One region of the Kitasatospora sp. NPDC096204 genome, then DNA from elsewhere that is predicted to be linked to it. Evidence: riboswitches for the same ligand, from Rfam matches in the RefSeq annotation. Region 1 holds a riboswitch; each other region holds the start of a gene.
What was found. A riboswitch is a leader RNA that binds a small molecule or an ion and turns the genes downstream of it on or off. The one in region 1 is predicted to bind cyclic di-AMP.
Positions count from the first base shown of each region.

Region 2: linked by a shared signal. The riboswitch ahead of ACIQ87_RS24285 (transglycosylase family protein) and the one ahead of ACIQ87_RS12605 (NlpC/P60 family protein) in region 1 are both predicted to bind cyclic di-AMP.
Region 3: linked by a shared signal. The riboswitch ahead of ACIQ87_RS29885 (peptidoglycan DD-metalloendopeptidase family protein) and the one ahead of ACIQ87_RS12605 (NlpC/P60 family protein) in region 1 are both predicted to bind cyclic di-AMP.
Region 4: linked by a shared signal. The riboswitch ahead of ACIQ87_RS36550 (M23 family metallopeptidase) and the one ahead of ACIQ87_RS12605 (NlpC/P60 family protein) in region 1 are both predicted to bind cyclic di-AMP.

Region 1 covers NZ_JBIWFT010000009.1:167,085-171,816, forward strand. The annotation lists gene ACIQ87_RS12600 (NlpC/P60 family protein) at 1-940, opposite strand, end outside; gene ACIQ87_RS12605 (NlpC/P60 family protein) at 1,167-2,282, opposite strand; cyclic di-AMP (ydaO/yuaA leader) riboswitch at 2,293-2,446, opposite strand; gene ACIQ87_RS12610 (NlpC/P60 family protein) at 2,784-3,821, opposite strand; gene ACIQ87_RS12615 (NYN domain-containing protein) at 4,023-4,732, opposite strand, start outside.
Region 2 covers NZ_JBIWFT010000022.1:140,831-145,562, reverse strand. The annotation lists gene eno (phosphopyruvate hydratase) at 1-533, opposite strand, end outside; gene ACIQ87_RS24285 (transglycosylase family protein) at 842-1,735, opposite strand; cyclic di-AMP (ydaO/yuaA leader) riboswitch at 1,741-1,907, opposite strand; gene ACIQ87_RS24280 (cytochrome P450) at 2,128-3,477, opposite strand; gene ACIQ87_RS24275 (SDR family NAD(P)-dependent oxidoreductase) at 3,799-4,221, shown strand; gene ACIQ87_RS24270 (MazG family protein) at 4,226-4,732, opposite strand, start outside.
Region 3 covers NZ_JBIWFT010000033.1:74,943-79,674, reverse strand. The annotation lists gene purB (adenylosuccinate lyase) at 1-484, shown strand, start outside; gene ACIQ87_RS29890 (MFS transporter) at 492-2,033, opposite strand; cyclic di-AMP (ydaO/yuaA leader) riboswitch at 2,387-2,524, shown strand; gene ACIQ87_RS29885 (peptidoglycan DD-metalloendopeptidase family protein) at 2,527-3,534, shown strand; gene ACIQ87_RS29880 (APC family permease) at 3,895-4,732, shown strand, end outside.
Region 4 covers NZ_JBIWFT010000053.1:23,793-28,524, forward strand. The annotation lists gene ACIQ87_RS36545 (hypothetical protein) at 1-775, shown strand, start outside; gene ACIQ87_RS36550 (M23 family metallopeptidase) at 836-1,684, opposite strand; cyclic di-AMP (ydaO/yuaA leader) riboswitch at 1,697-1,855, opposite strand; gene ACIQ87_RS36555 (YiaA/YiaB family inner membrane protein) at 2,051-2,341, shown strand; gene ACIQ87_RS36560 (alpha/beta fold hydrolase) at 2,431-3,312, shown strand; gene ACIQ87_RS36565 (TetR/AcrR family transcriptional regulator) at 3,472-4,038, shown strand; gene ACIQ87_RS36570 (sensor histidine kinase) at 4,349-4,732, shown strand, end outside.

The sequences.
Region 1 (4,732 bases):
CGACGTGGTGCATGTCCCGGTAGAAGATCACCAGGTCTCCCGGTCGCGCTTCGGACAGGCTGATCCGCTGCCCGGCGTACGCCTGGGCCTGCGAGGTGCGCGGCAGGGTCACTCCGGCCTGCCGCCAGCTGTAGTACATCAGACCGGAGCAGTCGAAGGCGTGCGGTCCGGTGGCCCCGTAGACGTACGGGGAGCCGATCATCCGCACCGCGGCGGCCAGCGCGGCCGCCCCGCGCTCGGAGGCGGGCGGGGCGGTGCCGAGGTCCAGCCGGTCGGTGCCCCGGGTGGCGCGCTGCTCGGCCTCCCGGGCGTCCTGGGCCGTCATCCGGGCCCGCTCGGCGGCACCCAGGCCGTTCAGCAGCTTCTGCGCCCTGGCGAGCCGCTGCTGGATCTGCTGCTTGGTGTCGGCGAGCGTGCGGCGGGTCTGGTCCAGCTCGGCGAGCTTGCCGGCCGCCTCGGAGCGGCGCTGGTCGAGCCGGCGCTGGCGGGTGACCAGCTCGTGCAGGGTCTCCTGCTGGCGCGCGGCGGCCTGGCCCAGGGTGCGGGCGCGGACCAGGTAGCCCTCCGGGTCGGGCGAGAGGAACAGCTGGGCGGTCTGGGCCAACCCGCCGCCGCGGTACTCGGCCCCGGCCACCGTCGCCAGGTCACCGCGCAGCTCGTTGAGCTGGTCCTGGGCGACGGCGATCTCGCCCTGGAGGATCGTGGTCTCGCCCTGGAGCCGCCGCTGGGCCTCCTGCGCCGCGTTCGCCTTCTCCGAGGCCTGCTCGGCCTCGTCGTACAGCTGCTCGACCTGCGTCCTGACGTCCTGACGGTCGCCCGGGTCCGGGCTGTCCGGCGCGGCCTGGGCGCGGCCTCCGGCGGCCACGCCCAGCGCGGTGGCGGCGGCCGCGGTCAGCACCAGCGCCCGGGTGAGCAGTTGGGAACGACGGTGCACGGGCATGGCGGCAGCGGCTCCAATCCTGCGGCGCGGCCCCGCCGCCGCACCGGGACGGGCGGCCGTAGAGCGGGAGTCCGGTGGCAGACGTTAGCGAGTCCGGGCAAGCGAGTCCAAACCCCTCCCAACCCGAATATTCGACCCCTAATCGGACATCAGCTCGACCCGCCGGAAAAGCCGCAGGCCCGGCCTTCCCTGGGGAAGGCCGGGCCCGGAGGCGTCCGAGCGGGGATCAGACCCGCACGATGCCCGTCAGCGGCATGTTGGTGACGGCCTCGTAGCGCACCGACGCACCCGGCTTGGGGGCGTGCAGCACCTGGCCGTTGCCGGCGTAGATGCCGACGTGGTGGGCGTCGCTGTAGAAGATCAGCAGGTCGCCGGGCTGGGCCTTGGAGAGGTCCGTACCGAGCCGGGTGCCGGCCCCCGCCTGCGCCTGCGAGGTGCGCGGCAGCGACACGCCCGCCTGGTTGAACGCCCAGACCATCAGACCGGAGCAGTCGAAGGAGCCCGGGCCGGTGGCGCCCCAGACGTACGGGCTGCCGACCTTGGACGCGGCGTACGAGAGGGCGGCGGCACCGCGCGAGCTGCCCGCGGCCACGTTCACCGGAGCGGTGGTGGTGGGGGCCGCCAGGTTGCCGCGGCTGTTGTCGCGCGAGGCGCGGTCGGCCTGCTGCTGCTGCGCCTGGGCGGCGTCGGCCTTGGCCCTGGCGTCGGCCGCGGCCTTCTCCTCGGCCTGGCGCAGCGCCTGACGGTCCTGCTCGGTCAGGGTGTTGAGCAGGTCCTGGGCCGCCTTCAGCTTGCCCTGGACCTCGTCCTTGGAGGCCTTCAGCTGCTGGGTGGTCGACTCCAGCTCGGCGAGCTTGCCCTGGGCCTCGTTGCGGTCCTGGTCGAGCTTGCGCTGCTGCTCCTGGAGTTCCTTCAGCTGCCCCTTCTGGGTGCTGCCGGCCTGGTTCAGCGTGCCGGCCTGGCTGAGGAAGGTGTCCGGGCTGGAGGAGAACATCAGCTGGACGGTCGGGGATATGCCCCCGTTGCGGTACTGCTCGCCGGCGATCTCGGCGAGGCCGCCCTGGAGCTCGGTGACCTGGGCCTGCTGACGGGCCACCTGGTCCTGCAGGCCGGAGACCTGCTTCTCCAGCTCCTGCTGCTTGGCCTGGGCGGCGTTGTAGTTCTCGGTCGCGACCTCGGCCTGCTCGTTGAGCTGGTCGACCTGCCCCTTGACCTGTTCCTTGGTCGGCTGCGGGTCCGCGTGGGCACCCTGCGCGGAGAGGACGACGGCCGCCGCGGCGACACCCGTCAGGATCGAGACGCGAGCGCGACCGGCGGGCTTGGGACGACGATGGGACGCCACGAAGGCGGACTCCTTCTTCCTACGTCCGCCTACCGGGTGAGCTGACGGGTTCGGGCCGGAAGCATGCCCTACGACGCCTCACGGCCGTTTCACCGGCCGACCTGGCGCCGATTCACCCCGGAGGAACATGGTTCCCCGGCTCCGCTCCGCAGCGCCCCCGAACACTGGGCTCCCCTGTCGGGCAGTCGCTTCGACCTGCCCCGCTGCCTCGCGAACTCGGCGGTAACCACCGCCGACACCCTGGCTGGGCGATCGACAGTGCGGTGGTTCGGAGCATGACCCTAGTAACTGAACCGTGATCCGTTCAAATCCTTGTCAGAAAAAAGACAGAAGATTACCCAAGTTCTTTTGTGAAAATGACCGATGGTGACCACTGGCACACAGAAGGCTGATCGGTTCTCAGCATGTGGTCACGAAAGGGCGGGAAAGCCGAACGCCACCCCCACGGGGAGGGTGGCGCTTTTCACAGGCCCCCGAGGAGCCCGCGGGCGTGTCGGGCCGTCAGACCCGGCGGATGGTGTTGATCGGCATCGCGTCGGCCTTCATCACCTTCACCACGTCACCGGTGTGCGGCGCGTGGACCACCATGCCGTTGCCGATGTACATCCCGACGTGGTGCATGTCGGAGCCGTAGATCACCAGGTCTCCCGGCTGGGCCTGGTCCAGCGAGGGCACCCGGGTGCCGTAGTGGCCCTGCTCCTGCGAGGTGCGCGGCAGCGAGACGCCCGCCTGCCCGTACGACCAGACCATCAGGCCCGAGCAGTCGAAGGTGGTCGAGCCGGTGGCGCCCCACACGTACGGCGAGCCCTGCTTGCTCATCGCCTTGGCCATCGCCACGGCCGCGTAGCCGCTGGCCGGCGGCAGGCTGCCGAGGTCGACCCGCTCGCTGCCGCGCGAGGCGCGGTCGTCCTGCGCCTGCTGGGCCTTCAGCGCGGCGCGGTCGGCGGCGCTGAGCGAGTTCAGCAGGTCCTGGGCGGTCTTCAGCTTGGTGTTGACGTCCGCCTTGGCCTGGTTGAGGTCCTTGGTGGTGGTGTCCAGCGAGGCCAGCACGGCGGCCGCCTCGGCCTTCTCCTGGTCCAGCCGGCGCTGCTGCTCCAGCAGCCCCTTGAGCGCCTCGGCCTGGCTAGTGCTGGCCTGCTGGACGGTCGAGGCCTTCTCCAGGTAGCCGGACGGGTCGGAGGAGAGCATCAGCTGGACGGACGGGTCGATGCCGCCGGAGCGGTACTGATCCCCCGCCACCTCGGCCAGGCCGCCCTGGAGCTGGGTCATCTGCTCCTGGCTGCGGGCCACCTGGTCCTGCAGCTGGTCGGCCTGCTTGCGCAGCTGGTCGGCCCGCTCCTTGGCGCCGTTGTACTTCTCCGCCGCCTGCTCCTGCTCCTCCTGGAGCTGGTCGATCTGCGCCTTGACGTCCGCCTTGTTCGGCTGCGGCGCGGCGTGCGCGGCCACCTGGGCGGAGAGGGCGACCGCGGTCGCAGCGGCAGCGGTGAGCACGGAGATCCGTGCGCGGCTCGGCTGCTTGGGACGGCGGTGGGAGGCCAAGGGACCGGCTCCTTCTTCCATCGGACTCACCTGATGGGATGAGATTCCCGAAAATAGGTTTGACGCCAGACCTTAGTGAAGATCTATCCGTTGTGCCACTCCCCCGATGGCATGAACTCGGCCACCCCACGCTGACTCCACGGCCCCCTCACCATGCCCCGACACCGCCCCTGACCAGGAATCACACGGAATCGGCCGAGGTCAGGGCCGGGCCAGCCGGTTCAGCAGCAGCACCGACGCCACGGGGCGCGCGCCCGCCTTCCGCACGCCCTCCGCGACCTCCCGGTCGGTGGACACCACCACCACCGGACGGCCCTGCGGCTCGGCCCGCACCAGACGGCGGATCAGCTCGTCGGCCGTCTCCCCGGTCCGGCTGAACCGCACCCGGACCCCGCGCGGTGGCGCCATGATCACCGGGACGTCCAGGTCCTGCCCGTCGAACACACAGGTGACCTCCGCCTGGGTGCGCTGGGCCAGCATCGCCAGCCCGCCCAGCAGCCGGATCCGCTGCTGCTCCAGCGGCAGCGCCGGATAGCCGGTCTTGGTCACGTTGTAGCCGTCCACCACCAGGTGCACCTGGGGGATCGCCAGCAGCTGGTCCAGCAGCGCCGGATCGTCCTCGGCCAGCCCGCGCCGGGCCACGTCGTGCGGCGAGGCCGCCCCCGGCACCACCGCCTCCACCAGGTCCGCCGGGCGGATCTGGGAGACCGGCAGCGCCAGCTCCCGCTGCAGCCCCTGCGCAGACTGCAGCACGGTGTCCAGCAGCAGCCGCAGCCGCATGTCCTCGACGCCGCGCCCCTCGCGGGCCGACCGGCGGCCCTGCTCGGCCGCGGTCTCCAGTTCGGAGAGCCGGTGCCGGAGCCTGCGCGCCTCGGTCTCGGCGGCGCCGCGCTCGGCCGCGGCCTGCGCCT
Region 2 (4,732 bases), on a different contig from region 1:
GCCTCGGAGAAGGACTCCGCACCGATCGGGGCGATCATGAACTCCTGGATGTCGACGTTGGAGTCGGCGTGCGACCCACCGTTGAGGATGTTCATCATCGGGACCGGCAGGACGTGCGCGTTCGGGCCGCCCAGGTAGCGGAACAGCGGCAGGTCGCTGGCCTCGGAGGCGGCGTGCGCGACGGCCAGCGAGACGCCCAGGATGGCGTTGGCGCCGAGCGAGGACTTGTCCGGGGTGGCGTCCAGGTCCAGCATGGCCTGGTCGATCAGGCGCTGCTCGGTGGCGTCGTAGCCGACCAGCTCCGGGCCGATCTGCTCGATGACGGCCAGGACGGCCTTCTCGACGCCCTTGCCGAAGTAGCGGTTCTTGTCGCCGTCGCGCAGCTCCAGCGCCTCGAAGGCGCCGGTGGAGGCACCCGACGGGACAGCGGCACGACCCGTGCTGCCGTCGTCGAGGCCGACCTCGACCTCGACCGTGGGGTTGCCGCGCGAATCGAGGATCTCACGGGCTACGACGACATCGATGGACGGCACGAGGCATCTCCTTGCGGAAGCAGGGTCCGGTCTGACGGTGGGTGCTGTCAGCAGGACGATTGCGGAGTCGTTACGACCAGAGCCTAACCGCCCGGGCTCCCGGGGCCACCTCCACCTCGGTTCCGTCTCAGCGTGTGGCCCCACTACCCACCGGTAGTTCACCTGCTTGTCCCAGCTTGTCCCACCGGCGCGGGCGAATGCGGACGAAGGGGACCGGTAGGACCGGTCCCCTTCGGACGGCGGGGCGGAGCGGCACCGACGCCGGGTCACGGCGGGGGCGGTGACCGGGGTGACGGCGGTGCGGGGGCTCAGCCGAGGTGCAGCACCTGGCCGGGCATTATCAGGTTCGGGTCGCCGCCGACGGTGGCGTGGTTCTGCTCGTACAGCGCGTTCCAGCCGCCGGACACGCCCTGGGCGGCGGCGATGGTCGACAAGGTGTCCCCGGCGCGGACGGTGTAGTCGTGGCCGGCGGCCTGCGGGGCCTGCTGGGCGGCGCGCGGGGCGTACTGCGGCTGGGCGGCGGCCTGGCCGGCGTACTGCTGGTAGACGCTCTGGTGGCTGGTCCAGTACCAGGCGCCGTTGTTCTGGTACCAGAACACCTTGGCGTCGGCGTCCCAGCCGGCCTTGCCGGAGAAGCCCGGGGTCTGCGGCTGCGCCTGCTGCTGCGGGGCGGCCTGCTGGACCGGCTGCGCGGCGGGCTTCTGCACCGGCTTCTGGGCGGCGGGCTGCTGCGCGGCCGGCTTGGCGGCGGGCTTCGGGGTCTGCTGCTTGGGGGCGGACTGCGGCTTGGCGTCCGAGGAGGTGTCGACCACGGCCGCGGCGCCACCCTTGGTCAGACCCGCCTTCTGGGAGCAGACCGGCCAGGCGCCCGGCCCCTGCGAGGCCAGCACCTTCTCGGCGACCGAGATCTGCTGGGCCTTGCTGGCCTGGTTGGCCTGCGACGCGTAGGCGGTGCCGCCGTACGCCTTCCAGGTGCTGGAGGTGAACTGGAGGCCGCCGTAGAAGCCGTTGCCGGTGTTGATGCTCCAGTTGCCGCCGCTCTCGCACTGGGCGACGGCGTCCCAGGTGGAGGCCGGGGCGGCGGAGGCGCCGGTGGCGGTGAGGAGCGGCATCGCGAGTCCGACGCCGGCCACACCGGCGACGGCGATGGCCTTCTCGGCCTGGGTGCGACGACGGTGACGGCCAGTTCCAACGAACAGCATGAAGAGGTCCCTCTCCGCACGCCTGCGAGGTGAGCTGTCGGGTTCGGACCGGGAGGTGGCCCGGCCGCCGTACGCGGAAACGATTCCGCTCGGGCGGCTTCACCCCAAGCCGTGGGAGACGGCAACAAACCTGGTTCCCCCGCCCCTGCCCAGGGTCTGGTCGGTTTCCCGGGCGCGGCGGGCAGGATTCGGCGTTCCGCGCACGAGGTCCGCAGCTGCGAACTCCAGGGAGAGTAGACAGATCATCAGGACAATCACAAGCTCATATCGTCGATATCACACGACAATTACGGCCCGTGTTCAATCGCCTACCAACGGCGGTGTTATGTCCGGATTGATGGGTGTTCACACCCCCGTCGGCGGGCGATCGGCGACGTCCCGTCAGCGTGATCTCAGCACGTCGGAGGCGTTCGAGGGGCCTGTGGAGGGGTGTGCGGAGAGGCCTGTGGAGGCGTGTGCGGAGAGCGGCTCTCCGGGCTGAATTCCACCGGTAGTTCGCGCAGCCCACGCATGATCAGGCCACCGCGCCAGCGCAGGTCGTCCGGGCTCTGCGCGAGCCGCAGGTCGGGCAGCCGGGAAAGCAGCGTGGCCAGCGCGGCACGCCCCTCCAGCCGGGCGAGCGGAGCGCCGATGCAGTAGTGGATGCCGTGCCCGAAGCCCAGGTGGGGATTGTCCGTCCGGGACAGGTCCAGGGTGTTCTCGGCGGCGAACCTGGCCGGGTCGCGGTCCGCCGCGGCCAGCACCACCAGCACCGGGTCGCCGACCGGGATGTCCACCCCGCCGATGGTCAGCGGACGGGTCGCGAACCGCCAGGTCGCCAGCTCCACCGGCCCGTCGTAGCGCAGGAGTTCCTCGATCCCGGTCTCCAGCAGCGCGCTCTCCCCGCGCGCCACCGACTCCTGCAGCAGCCAGCGCTGCTCCGGGTTGCGCAGCAGCGCGTAGGTGCCGTTGCCGATCAGGTTCACGGTCGTCTCGAAGCCCGCGAACAGGAGGATGAAGGCCATCGCCGCGGCCTCGTTCTCCGTCAGGTGCTCGCCGTGGTCACTGGCCCGGATCAGACCGGAGATCAGGTCGTCCCCGAGGTCCGCGCGCTTGCGGTGGATCAGCTCCAGCAGGTACGCCCGCATCCGCTTCACCGCCCGCCCCACGCCGCCGCGCCGGCCGCCGCCGTGCCGGATCATCATCCCGGCCCAGTCGCGGAAGTCGTCCTGGTCCTCGGCCGGCACCCCGAGCATGTCGCAGATCGCGTAGATGGGGAGCGGGAAGGCGAACTCGTGGATCAGGTCCGCCGAGCCGCGCTGCGCGAAGCCGTCGATCAGCCGGTCGGTGAGCTGCTGCACCCGCGGCTCGAACTCGGCCACCCGGCGCGGCGTGAACGCCTTCGACACCAGGCGGCGCAGCCGGGTGTGGTCCGGCGGGTCGATGTTCAGCAGGTGGGTCATCAGGTCCGCCTGCCGCTCCCCCGGGATGCCCACCCGGCCGGTGCGGTGCGCCTGCTCGCTGTGGTGCGCCGGGTTCTTCGACAGCCGGCTGTCCGCGAGCGCCTGCCGGGCGTCCGCGTACCTGGTCACCAGCCAGGCCTCCACCCCGCTCGGCAGGGTGGTGCGGTGCACCGGGGCGTGCTCGCGCAGCCAGGCGTAGGCGGGGTACGGGTCGGAGGCGAACTCCCAGGTGAACAGCTGCGGGGCGGGGGTGTCGCAGGACGCGGCGGCGGGCCGGGCGGGGTCGGGCTGAGCTGGCATGGACCGACCGTATCCGGTGCGACGGGCGCACCCGCCCTCCGGCGGGCCGCGCCCGTCGGGCGGCGCTCCGCGGCGGCGTCGTGACCGGGGCATGACCGGGCCACGGCCGGCTCATGGACGGGCCGTAGCCGGGCCGTTGACCGTCCGTGGCGGGGTCGTGGACGGTCCGTGGACAGCTCTTGGCCGACTCTTGGCCGCGGGGCGGGCGTGAGCCTGGTCACCTGAGGGGTAATCCCTGTCGCGGAGGGTCAGGACGTGCCTACGATCCTCCGCAGTACGCGTGGGCGCCGGTGCGGTGTCGTCCACAGGGAGGAGCAGGCCATGCGGGTCAGCGGGTCAGTCGTCGTCATCGCGGTCCTCGACGGCGGGTCGGGCGCGGGCCTCGCCCGCCGGTTCTCCGCGGCCGGCGCCGCCGGAATGCTGATCGCCGACCAGTACGTCGGCGTCGCCGAGGACCTCGCCACCGAACTCGACCGGCCGGGCTGCCCCGTCGTCGGCGTCTGCGGCGACATCCGCCGCCCCAGCGACGTCGCCGCCCTCGTGGACACCGCCGAGAAGCACCTCGGGCCGATCGACCTGTTCGCCGTCGCCGGCCCGGGCGGCGAGCGGATCATCTCGCTGGCCGACCTGCCCGACCACCTCGACCTGGAGCGGCTCGCCGAACTCGTCCTCCTCGTCGGCGAGGCCATCGGCGAACTCGTCCCGCCGCAGCGGCGCCCGGAGCACACCGCCACGGCGGCCTGAGCGCCTACTCCCCGTCCGGCTCGAGACCCTCGGCCGCGCGCACCCCGTCCCGGTAACCGCGCGCGGCCGACCGCAGCGCCGCGTCCACGTCCACCCCGGCGTCGTGGGCCCGCTGCACCACCGCGAGCAGCAGTCGGCCCGCCGAGTCGGCGGTCAGCTCGGCGGGCAGCTCGTACGGCTCGTCCGGCATCCCGGTGAACCCGGACCGGCGCACCCGGGACACCAGCTTCGCCGCGTACGCCAGCGCGGGCAGCCCGGCCGGCACGCCGTCCAGCACCGACTCGCGGTCCGCCTTCTCGGCCGCCTTCAGCTGCTCCCAGTTCGCCTCCGCCTCGGTGGCACCCTCGACCTCGACGTTCCCGAACACGTGCGGATGCCGGTACATCAGCTTCTCGACGATGTCCCCGGCCACGTCGTCGACGGTGAACGGGTCGGTCGGGTGCTCCTCGGCGATCCGGGAGTGGAAGAACACCTGGAACAGGACGTCGCCCAGCTCCTCGCGCAGCGTCTG
Region 3 (4,732 bases), on a different contig from region 1:
CCAGTGGAACGAGGGCGACGTCTCCTGCTCGGTGGTGCGCCGGGTCGCGCTGCCGGACGCGTTCTTCGCCTTCGACGGTCTGCTGGAGACCTTCCTGACCGTCCTCGACGAGTTCGGCGCCTTCCCCGCCGTGATCGAGGCCGAGCTGGACCGCTACCTGCCGTTCCTCGCCACCACCAAGGTGCTGATGGGCGCGGTGCGCGCCGGCGTCGGCCGGGAGACCGGGCACGAGGTCATCAAGGAGCACGCCGTCGCCTCCGCGCTGGCGATGCGTGCCGGCGCCCGGGAGAACGAGCTGCTGGACCGGCTGGCCGCCGACGAGCGGATCCCGCTGGACCGGGCCGCCCTGGACGCGCTGCTGGCCGACAGGCTGTCCTTCACCGGCGCGGCCGGTGCCCAGGTCGCCGAGGTCGTCCGCCAGGTGGAGGCCGTCGCGGCCGCCTACCCGGAGGCCGCCAAGTACGCGCCTGGCGACATCCTCTGACGTAGCGTCAGCCCTTGGGTGAGGGCCCCGCCGCCGGACCGGTGGCGGGGCCCTCGCGCGTCACGGTGACGTGGCCGGGGTCGAGCGGCGGGGCGGTGGGCCCGCACGGCCAGTCGCAGTTCGGCTCGGCCACCGACTGCTCGTCGGGGGCGAGCACGTTGCCCCGTACGGTCGCGGAGGCGATCAGCCCGCCGGCGACCAGCAGGCCGGCGCAGATCAGCATGGCGGTGTGGAAGGCGGCATCGACCGAGGAGGGCACCCGGTAGGCGTCGCCGCTCAGTCCGGCCAGCGCCGGCAGGGCGGCCACCGCGAGCAGGCCGGCCGCGCGGGCGGCGGCGTTGTTGACCCCGCTGGCGATGCCCGCGTGGCGGACTTCGACGGCGGCCAGCACGGTCGCCGTCAGCGGTGCGACCAGCAGCGTCATGCCGCAGCCCATCACCGTGACGGCGGGCAGCACGTCCACCCAGTACGAGGAGTCCGGGCCGATGCGCAGCATCAGCAGCACCCCGGCGGCGCACAGCATCGGGCCGACGGTGAGCGGGATGCGCGGGCCGATCCGCTTGCCGAGGCGTCCGGCGCGGGCGGACAGCAGCAGCATCAGCACGGTGATCGGCACCAGGGCGAAGCCCGAGGCCAGCGGCGAGAACCCGGACACGATCTGGAGCTGTACCACCAGCAGGAAGAAGACGCCGCTGAACGCCGCGTACACGCACAGGGTGACCAGGTTCACCGCGGTGAACAGCCGGGAGGAGAAGAGGCCGAGCGGCAGCATCGGTTCGGGCGCGCGGCGCTCGACGGCCACGAAGGCGACGCCGAGCACCACTCCCAACACCCCGCTGACCCAGACGGTGGGGGACAGGCCCTCGCCGGCCGCGGTCAGCGCGTAGGTGATCGCGCCGAGGGCGAGGGCGGCGAGCACGGCGCCGAGCACGTCGAAGCGGCCGGAGGCGTCCTTGTCCCGGCTCTCCGGCACCGACCGGGTGGCGACGGCGATCACGGCGGCGGCGAGCGGCAGGTTCAGCAGGAAGATCCAGCGCCAGCCGGGGCCGTCCACCAGCCAGCCGCCGAGGAACGGGCCGACCGCGGCCGACACCCCGCCCAGGCCGGACCAGAGGCCGACCGCCGCCGAGCGGTCGTCAGGGTGGAAGACGGCCTGGAGCATGGCGAGCGAGCCCGGGGTGAGCAGCGCCCCGCCGATGCCCTGGACGGCGCGGGCGGCGATCAGCACGTGGATGTTCGGTGCGGCGGCGCAGGCCGCGGAGGCGATGGCGAACCAGACCACGCCGATCAGGAAGACCTTGCGCCGCCCGTAGCGGTCGCCCAGCGCGCCGCCGAGCAGGATCAGGCCGGCCAGGGTGAGCAGATAGGCGTTCAGGGTCCATTGCAGGGACGCGAGGGAGGCGCCGAGGTCGGCGCCGATCCGGGGCAGGGCGACGTTCACCACGGTGCCGTCGAGCATCGCCATGCTGGAGCCGAGCACCGTCGCCAGTAGTACCCAGCGGCCCTGCGCGGTGCCCAGGCGCAGGGTGCCGGCCTCTGAGGTGGCCACGGGCGAATCCTGCGCCGCCGGGGCGCACGTGACAAGGGTCACCGGTGGGTGTGTTGACGGTGGGCGGGGTGTGAGCGGGCGGCTGCGCAGCGTCGCGGATCTCGGCGCAGGGTCGTGGATCAGTGGCGGGGGGTGAATGGATTGTGTACGGATCGTGGGCCCGGGCCTGCGGAGGGTCACCGGGGGAGGGGGGATGGTTGCGCTTTCAAAGATCGACATTGCTTCACCCGAACGGATGGGTTTTAGTTCAGCGACCGCCCGGCCAGTCCGGACGGATCCGCCGGGTGGAACGCCGAGTCCTGCCGCTGCCCGGTGGTTCGAAACGAACTCTGTACGGCAGGAGCGGGGGACCCACAGGTAAGTCGCCGGACCGGAGTTCGCGCCTCAGGGCGCGGGCGTCCAGGACCGGCTAGGGGTGAAGCCGCGCATGCGGCCGGGCAACTCCAGCCCGAACCCGACAGCTCACCTCGCAGGCGTCGGAGAGGAAACTTCCATGCCTGCTCAGGCTCGTCGTATCACCCTGCCCCGCGCCGCCCGCATCGGCATCGCCACCGCCGTCACCGGTGTCTCCTTCGCCCTCCCGCTCGTCACCGCGATGAGCGCCCAGGCCCACACCACTCCGGCCGCCCCGGTCTCGCAGGCCGCCGCCTCCGCCTCCGCCGAGTCGGCCGCTCCGGCCGCCATTCCGGCCGCCATTCCGGCCGCCGCTCCGGCCACCCAGGCCGCGCAGGAGAGCTACCGCGTCGTCAGCGGTGACACCCTGTCCGGGATCGCCGACGTCAAGAACGTCGAGGGCGGCTGGCACGCGCTGTACGAGCAGAACCGCTCGGTCGTCGGTGCCGACCCGAACCTGATCTTCCCGGGCCAGCAGCTCACGCTGCCGGGCCACGCCGTCGCGCCGTCGGCCGGCTCCGCTCCGGCGAAGCCCGCCGCCCCGGCCGAGCCGGCCGCTCCCGCGACCCAGGCCGCCAAGGCGCAGGACCAGGTCCAGGTGCGGACCGAGGCCGCCAAGCCGTCCGCGCAGCTGCAGACCCAGCTGCAGGTCGCCACCCCGGCCAAGGCCGTGACCGCCACTCCGGTCGCCGCCGCCACCTCCGGCTTCGTCGCCCCGCTGGCCGGCCCGAGGCTTGGCACCGCCTACGGCGTGGCCGGCTCGATGTGGGCCTCCGGCCACCACACCGGCCAGGACTTCGTCGCCTCCACCGGCACCCCGCTGCGCGCCATCGCCAACGGTGTCGTGGTCAAGGCCGGCAACGGCGGCGCCTACGGCAACGAGGTCGAGATCAGGCTCGCCGACGGCCACTTCGCCGAGTACGCGCACCTCTCCTCGATCGGTGTGCGGATCGGTCAGACCGTCACCGTCGGCCAGCAGATCGGCCTCTCCGGTGCCACCGGCAACGTGACCGGCCCGCACCTGCACTTCGAGATCCGCAACGGCTCGGAGTACGGCTCGGACATCAACCCGGTCGCCTACCTGCGCGCGCACGGCGTCGCGCTCTGACCCACGGCTGAGCTCCGAGGGTTTCCGGAACCACCGCCGCTGCGGGGCGAAACGATCCTCCGGGATGGTCATGTCGGGTGACCGCTCGACCGGGTGATCGCCGCACGGCGGACATGGGCGCGGGACACGCCCAGGCCGGCCCGGCCGTACGAGGACTCCTCGTACGGCCGGGCCGGCCACTGCCGTTTCCGCGCCGCCCGGCTGTTCCCGGGTCCGTTCGGATGGCTCGAACGCGGCGTCAACTCCGGTGCAGCGGAGGGCTTCGGGGAAATCCCGGATGGCCGCGGAGCGTCATGCTGGCGGACGGTCAGCGCCCGGTCGGTCCGGCCGGGCGGGCGGGTCCGGAGGCGAGGAGGGCGGATGGCGGTCCGGAGCGGGGGCGTGGCGGGGAGGGCGGCCGGCCGGGAGCGGCCCGGGGAGGACGGGGTCGACCGGCTGAAGGCCGATTCGGTCGGTCTGGTCGGCGTGGTGTTCATGGCGCTCGCCACCGCCGCCCCGATCACCGCGATGACCGGCAACCTGCCGATCATCGTCGGGCAGGGCAACGGCGTCGGCGCGCCCGCCGCGTACATCGTGGCGACCGTGGTGCTGACGGTGTTCTCGGTCGGCTACGTGGCGATGGCCCGGCACATCACCGCGGCCGGCGCGTTCTACGGCTACGTCTCGCACGGGCTGGGCCGGGTGGTCGGGATGGCCTCGGGCCTGCTGGCGGTGCTCGCGTACGTCGTCACCGAGGCCTCGGCCCTCGGCTTCTTCGCGTACTCGCTGCGTGGGCTGGTCCGTTCGCAGCTCGGGGTGGAGCTGGGCTGGGGCTGGTACGCGCTGTCCGGTGCGGCGGTGATCGGGGTGATGGCCTGGTTCGACCTGCACCTGACGGCCAAGGTGCTCGGGGTCGCGCTGGTGCTGGAGATCGGGGTGCTGAGTGCGGTCTCGTTCGCGGTGCTGTTCTCCGGCGGAGGCCCGGACGGGATCGTGCTCGCGGCCGTGAACCCGCTGAACGCACTGAAGGGGGTGGGGAGTTCGGCGGCCGCGGCGGGGCTCGGCCTGTTCTTCGCGTTCTGGTCCTGGGTGGGGTTCGAGTCCACCGCGATGTACGGGGAGGAGTCCCGGGACCCGAAGCGTGTGGTGCCGCGGGCGACGCTGGTGTCGGTGATCGGGGTCGGACTGCTCTACGTCTTCGTGTCCTGGATGATCGTGT
Region 4 (4,732 bases), on a different contig from region 1:
GCGCGCGGTGCTGGCGCTGCTGGAGCTGGGCGAGGGCAGGATGCACGACGGCTGGCCCGAACTGACCTCCGACGCGGTGGAGCACCTGCTCCACGAGCGGCTCCACCTGTACGTCCAACCCGCGCCCGAGGAGGACCCGCTCGCCTACGGCGACGCCGTCCGGCTGCTGGTCGACCACCAGCGGGCGGCCCGCCGGCTGAACGCCAAGCGCCAGGAGCGGCTGCACGAGGAGGCCGAGTGGCAGGGAGAGGTCGCGACCGGGCTGCTGCGCCGCGCCGACCTGGTGACCTGGCCCCGGCTGTACGCGCTGCTGCTGCACGCGCACGGGGCGGACGTCACGGACCCGGAGGCGGTGCGGGAGTGGCTGGCCGGCTTCGGGGAGTTCGCCGAGGAGGAGCGGCTGGCGGCGTTCGAGGCGCTGGCGTCGGCCGGCTGGCTGGACGAGCCGGACGAGCGGGGCTGGGGCCCGGCCCGGGTGCTGTCGGTGGGCATGGCCACGGACGGCGCGCGTCGGCTGCTGGAGCAGGGCCTGATGCGGCGCAGCTACCGCAACCTGGCGCGGCTGACCGCGCTGGGCCGGCCGATGCCGGACGAGCTGGCCGGGGACTTCGGGAGGTTCGAGGAGGCGGCGGTGGACGCGGCGCTCGACCTGTTCGGCGCCTGGACGGTGCCGGGGCTGCCGCGGCTGCTGGTGACGGAGTTCCCGGAGCTGGCGCCGGAGCCGGGCCCGGAGGAGATCGACGCGTACCTGGCGCAGCTGCCCGTCGAGGAGTGAGACGCGGCGCGGGAGGCCCCCGGCCCGGGGGCCTCCCGCGGGTGCGTCGGTGCGCGTGCGTCAGGGGTTGAGGCCGCGCTGCTGGAGCCAGGGCTCCGGGTCGACCGGGGCGCCGCCGCCGGGGCGGACCTCCATGTGCAGGTGGGGGCCGGTGACGTTGCCGGTCGCGCCGACCTTGCCGATCTGCTGGCCGGAGGCGACCTTGCCGGAGCCCTTGGTGATCGAGGAGAGGTGGCAGTACCAGATCTCGGTGCCGTCGGGCAGGGTCTCGACGATCCGGTAGCCGTACGAGCCGGCCCAGCCGGCCGAGGTGATGGTGCCCTGGCCGAGCGCGTAGACGGGGGTGCCGGTGTCGGCGGCGAAGTCCAGGCCGGTGTGCAGGTTGGCCCAGTAGCGGGCGCTCTGGCCGTAGTGGGCGGAGAGCCGGTAGTCGTTCACCGGGAGGGTGAGGGCGGCGGCCTTGGCCCGCTCGGCCTCCTCGGCGGCGCGCTTGGCCTCGGCCTCCTTGGCGGCGGCCTTGGCCTCCGCCTCCTGGGCGGCCTGCACCCGGGCGGTCTCCTCGGCGGCGGTGCGCTGGCTGTCGGCCTGGTGCTGGATGCGGGCGGCGAGCGCGAGGCCGGGGTCGGCGGCGAGGGCGACCGGGGTCTCGTCCGGGACCTCGACGGCGGGGGCGGCGGCCGGGGTCGCCGAGGCGAAGCCGGTGGCGCCCAGCGTGGCGGCGACGGCGGTGACGCCGAGCAGCGGGGAGGCCCCGCGGGTCTGACGCGGCATCCGGTGGCGGTTGGTGTCGGCCTCCGCGGCGAATGCCTCCGGGCCGAAGGCCTCGGGGCCGTCCGTGCCGGGGTGGTCGAGGAGCTGGGTACCGGCTGCGGGGCCGGCCGGGTGTGCCGGGGTGTGCGTCGACGCCACGGAGGCGCGCTCCTTTCCTTCCTTCGCGCCTACCGGGTTAGCTGACGGGTTCGGAGCAGGAAGGTCTCCTACGGCCGGGCCGGAGCCCCGCCGATTCACCCCAAGGAACGTGGTTCCCCGGCTCCCTGACCTGCCCGGAGGCGGGTCTGCGGGATTAGGCGACGGCGCACGGTGCCGTCTGGGTACGGCGTTGACGACCGCGCTGCGTTATCAAACGTTAATCCTAGGAGGCTCTGATTCCAAGCCATCCGTTTCGGGCCGCCCGATGGCAGGTGAACGGACGTCAACGAACGGCCCCTCACGCACGGCCCCATCTGAGTACCCCTACTCATGTGCGGCCCGGCCGGACGGCCGCATCCTGACGCCATGAGCGCACCGATGCAGACCCGCACCACGGCCGCGTACCACATCCAGGCCGTCCTCTCCTTCGCCCTGTCGGGCATCGCCCTCGCCGCCGGGATCGCCTACCTGCCGGTCGGCGGGTGGACCAGGGCCTTCCTGGGGATCGGGCTCCTCTACACCGTCACCTCCGCGTTCACGCTGGCGAAAGTGGTCCGGGACCGGCAGGAGTCCAACGAGATGGTCACCCGGGTGGACCAGGCCCGGCTGGAGAAGCTGCTCAGCGAGCACGACCCGTTCAAGGTGGAAGGGGCCTGACCACACCCGCCCGACCGCACCCGCCCGACCGCACCCCCTTCCCCCGGCCCGCAGACCGCTTGACGGCTAAGGCTATTAGCCTTAGCTTTATGGCTATCGGCAGTACCGCCGATGCCCCGCACCGGCGGCCCGAGGAGGACCCCGTGAACGGCACCATCACCCCGAGCACCCAGTACCTGACCGTCCCCGGCGGCCGGATCGCCTTCGACGACACCCGGCAGGGCAACGGCACCCCCGTCGTCCTGCTCCCGGGCATGCTCGACAGCCGGGCCGCGTACCGGCACCTGCGCCCGCTGCTGGTCGCCGCCGGCCACCGGGTCGTCACCATGGACCTGCGGGGCTTCGGCGAATCCTCGATCGGCTGGGACGACTACGGCCCGGCCGCCATCGCCGGCGACGTCCTCGCCCTGCTGGACCACCTCGGCATCGAGCGCGCCGTCCTCGCCGGCAACTCCTACACCGGGGCGACGGTCGTGAAGGCCGCCGGGGACGCGCCCGAGCGGGTCGCCGGGATCGTCCTGATCGACGCCTTCGTCGAGAGCCCGCCGCCGAACGCCCTGATGCGCGGCGTCATGGCCCTCATGGGCACCGCCCTCGTCCACTGGCCGGCCTCCTGGGGCTTCTACCTGCGCCGGATGGCCTTCCCCGGCGCCAAGCCCGCCGACTTCGACGCGTACGTGGGCGGGCTGGTCGCCGCGCTGCGCACCCCGGGACGGAAGACCGCCACCCGCGGCTACGTCCACGGCGACTCGGCGCCGGTCGGCTGGACGGCCGCGGTGCGGTGCCCGGCACTGGTGGTCATGGGCGGCAAGGACCCCGACTTCCCGAAGCCGGAGCTCGTCGCCGACCGGCAGGCCGCCGCGCTCGGCGCGCGGAAGGCGATGATCGAGGGGTCCGGGCACTACCCGATGGCCGACAACCCGGCGGCCACCGCGGACGCCCTGCTGCCGTTCCTCGCCGAGCTCGGCTGAGCGGCGCCCCCGGCCCCACCCGGCCCCGTCCGGCCCCGTCCGGCCCCGCCCGGCCCCGCCCGACCCCGCCCGACCCCGCCCGACCCACCGACGTCACCGGCACCCGCCCGACAGCGCCCGACGTCACCCGACTTCGACCCGTACGGAGAGCCCGAGCCCATGCCCCGCGTAGGACTGACCCCCGACCAGGTCGTCGACCACGCCCTCGCCCTCATCGACGAGCAGGGCGCCGAGGCCCTCACCCTGGCCTCCGTCGCCGCCCGGGCCGGGGTCGCCACCCCCTCGCTGTACAAGCACGTCAGCGGCGGCCTCGCCGAACTGCGGCGGCTGATCGCCGTCCGGGTCACCGGGGAGCTGGCCGACCGGCTGGCCGAGGCGGCCGTCGGACGCAGCGGGGACGACGCCGTCGCCGCCGTGCTGCGCGCCTACCACGCGTACGCCACCGAGCACCCGCACCGCTACAACGCCCTCCCCCAGGCCCCGCAGCCCGACGACGACCTGGCCCGCGCGGCCGCCCGGCTCGTCGGCGTGATCGTCGCCGTCCTGCGGGAGTACGGCCTCGACGGCTCCGAGGCGATCCACGCCGCCCGCACCGTCCGCTCCCTCGCCCACGGCTTCGCCTCGCTCACCACCGCCGGCGCCTTCCAGCTCGCCGAGGACCTCACCACCACCCACGACCGCCTCATCGCCACCCTCACCACCGGGCTGCGCGCCTGGCCCGCGTAGCGGAACGGCGCCGGAGCGGAACGGCACCGGAGCGGACCGGCGCCGGTGTTCCCGCACCCGGCCGCTCCCCTTCCGAACACCGTGCGCACAGACCCCACACACCGTGGAACGCGATCCGGCCACCCGGCTCGATTCCGACGCCGTCCGCCGGTGCCGGTCAGGCAGGTCGGGCCGCTCGTCAGGCGGTGGGGTCGGGGTCGAACGAGTGCCGATTGCCGCCGAATTGACTCGATATTGACGAGATCCGGTCACTTGGCGAGATCCGTTCACACCTTCGTAGGATCATCACCCTAGAATTCGCCGCGTGACGATGACTCAGTGGTCCGTAACGGCAACCGGCGTGCTCGCCGTCCTCGCCCTCGTGGCCGCCGCGCGGTACCGCGCCGTGTCCGTCACCCAACGCGGCCGCGCCGACCGGCTGCACGGCGAACTCACCGCCGTCCAGGAACAGCTGGCCACCGAACTCTCCCGCCGCGGCGCCGACCTCGCCGCCGTCCAGCAGGAGCATGAGCACACCGCCTCCACCCAGCGGGCCTTCCTCAGCGTCGCCCGCCGGATCCTGGTGATGGCCCACGACCAGCAGGCACTGCTGGACGAGATGGAGCGCACCCACGACGACCCGGCACTGCTGGAGGGCCTGCTCAAGGCCGACCACGCGGCCGCCCAACAGGCCCGGCTGGCCCAGACCCTGGCC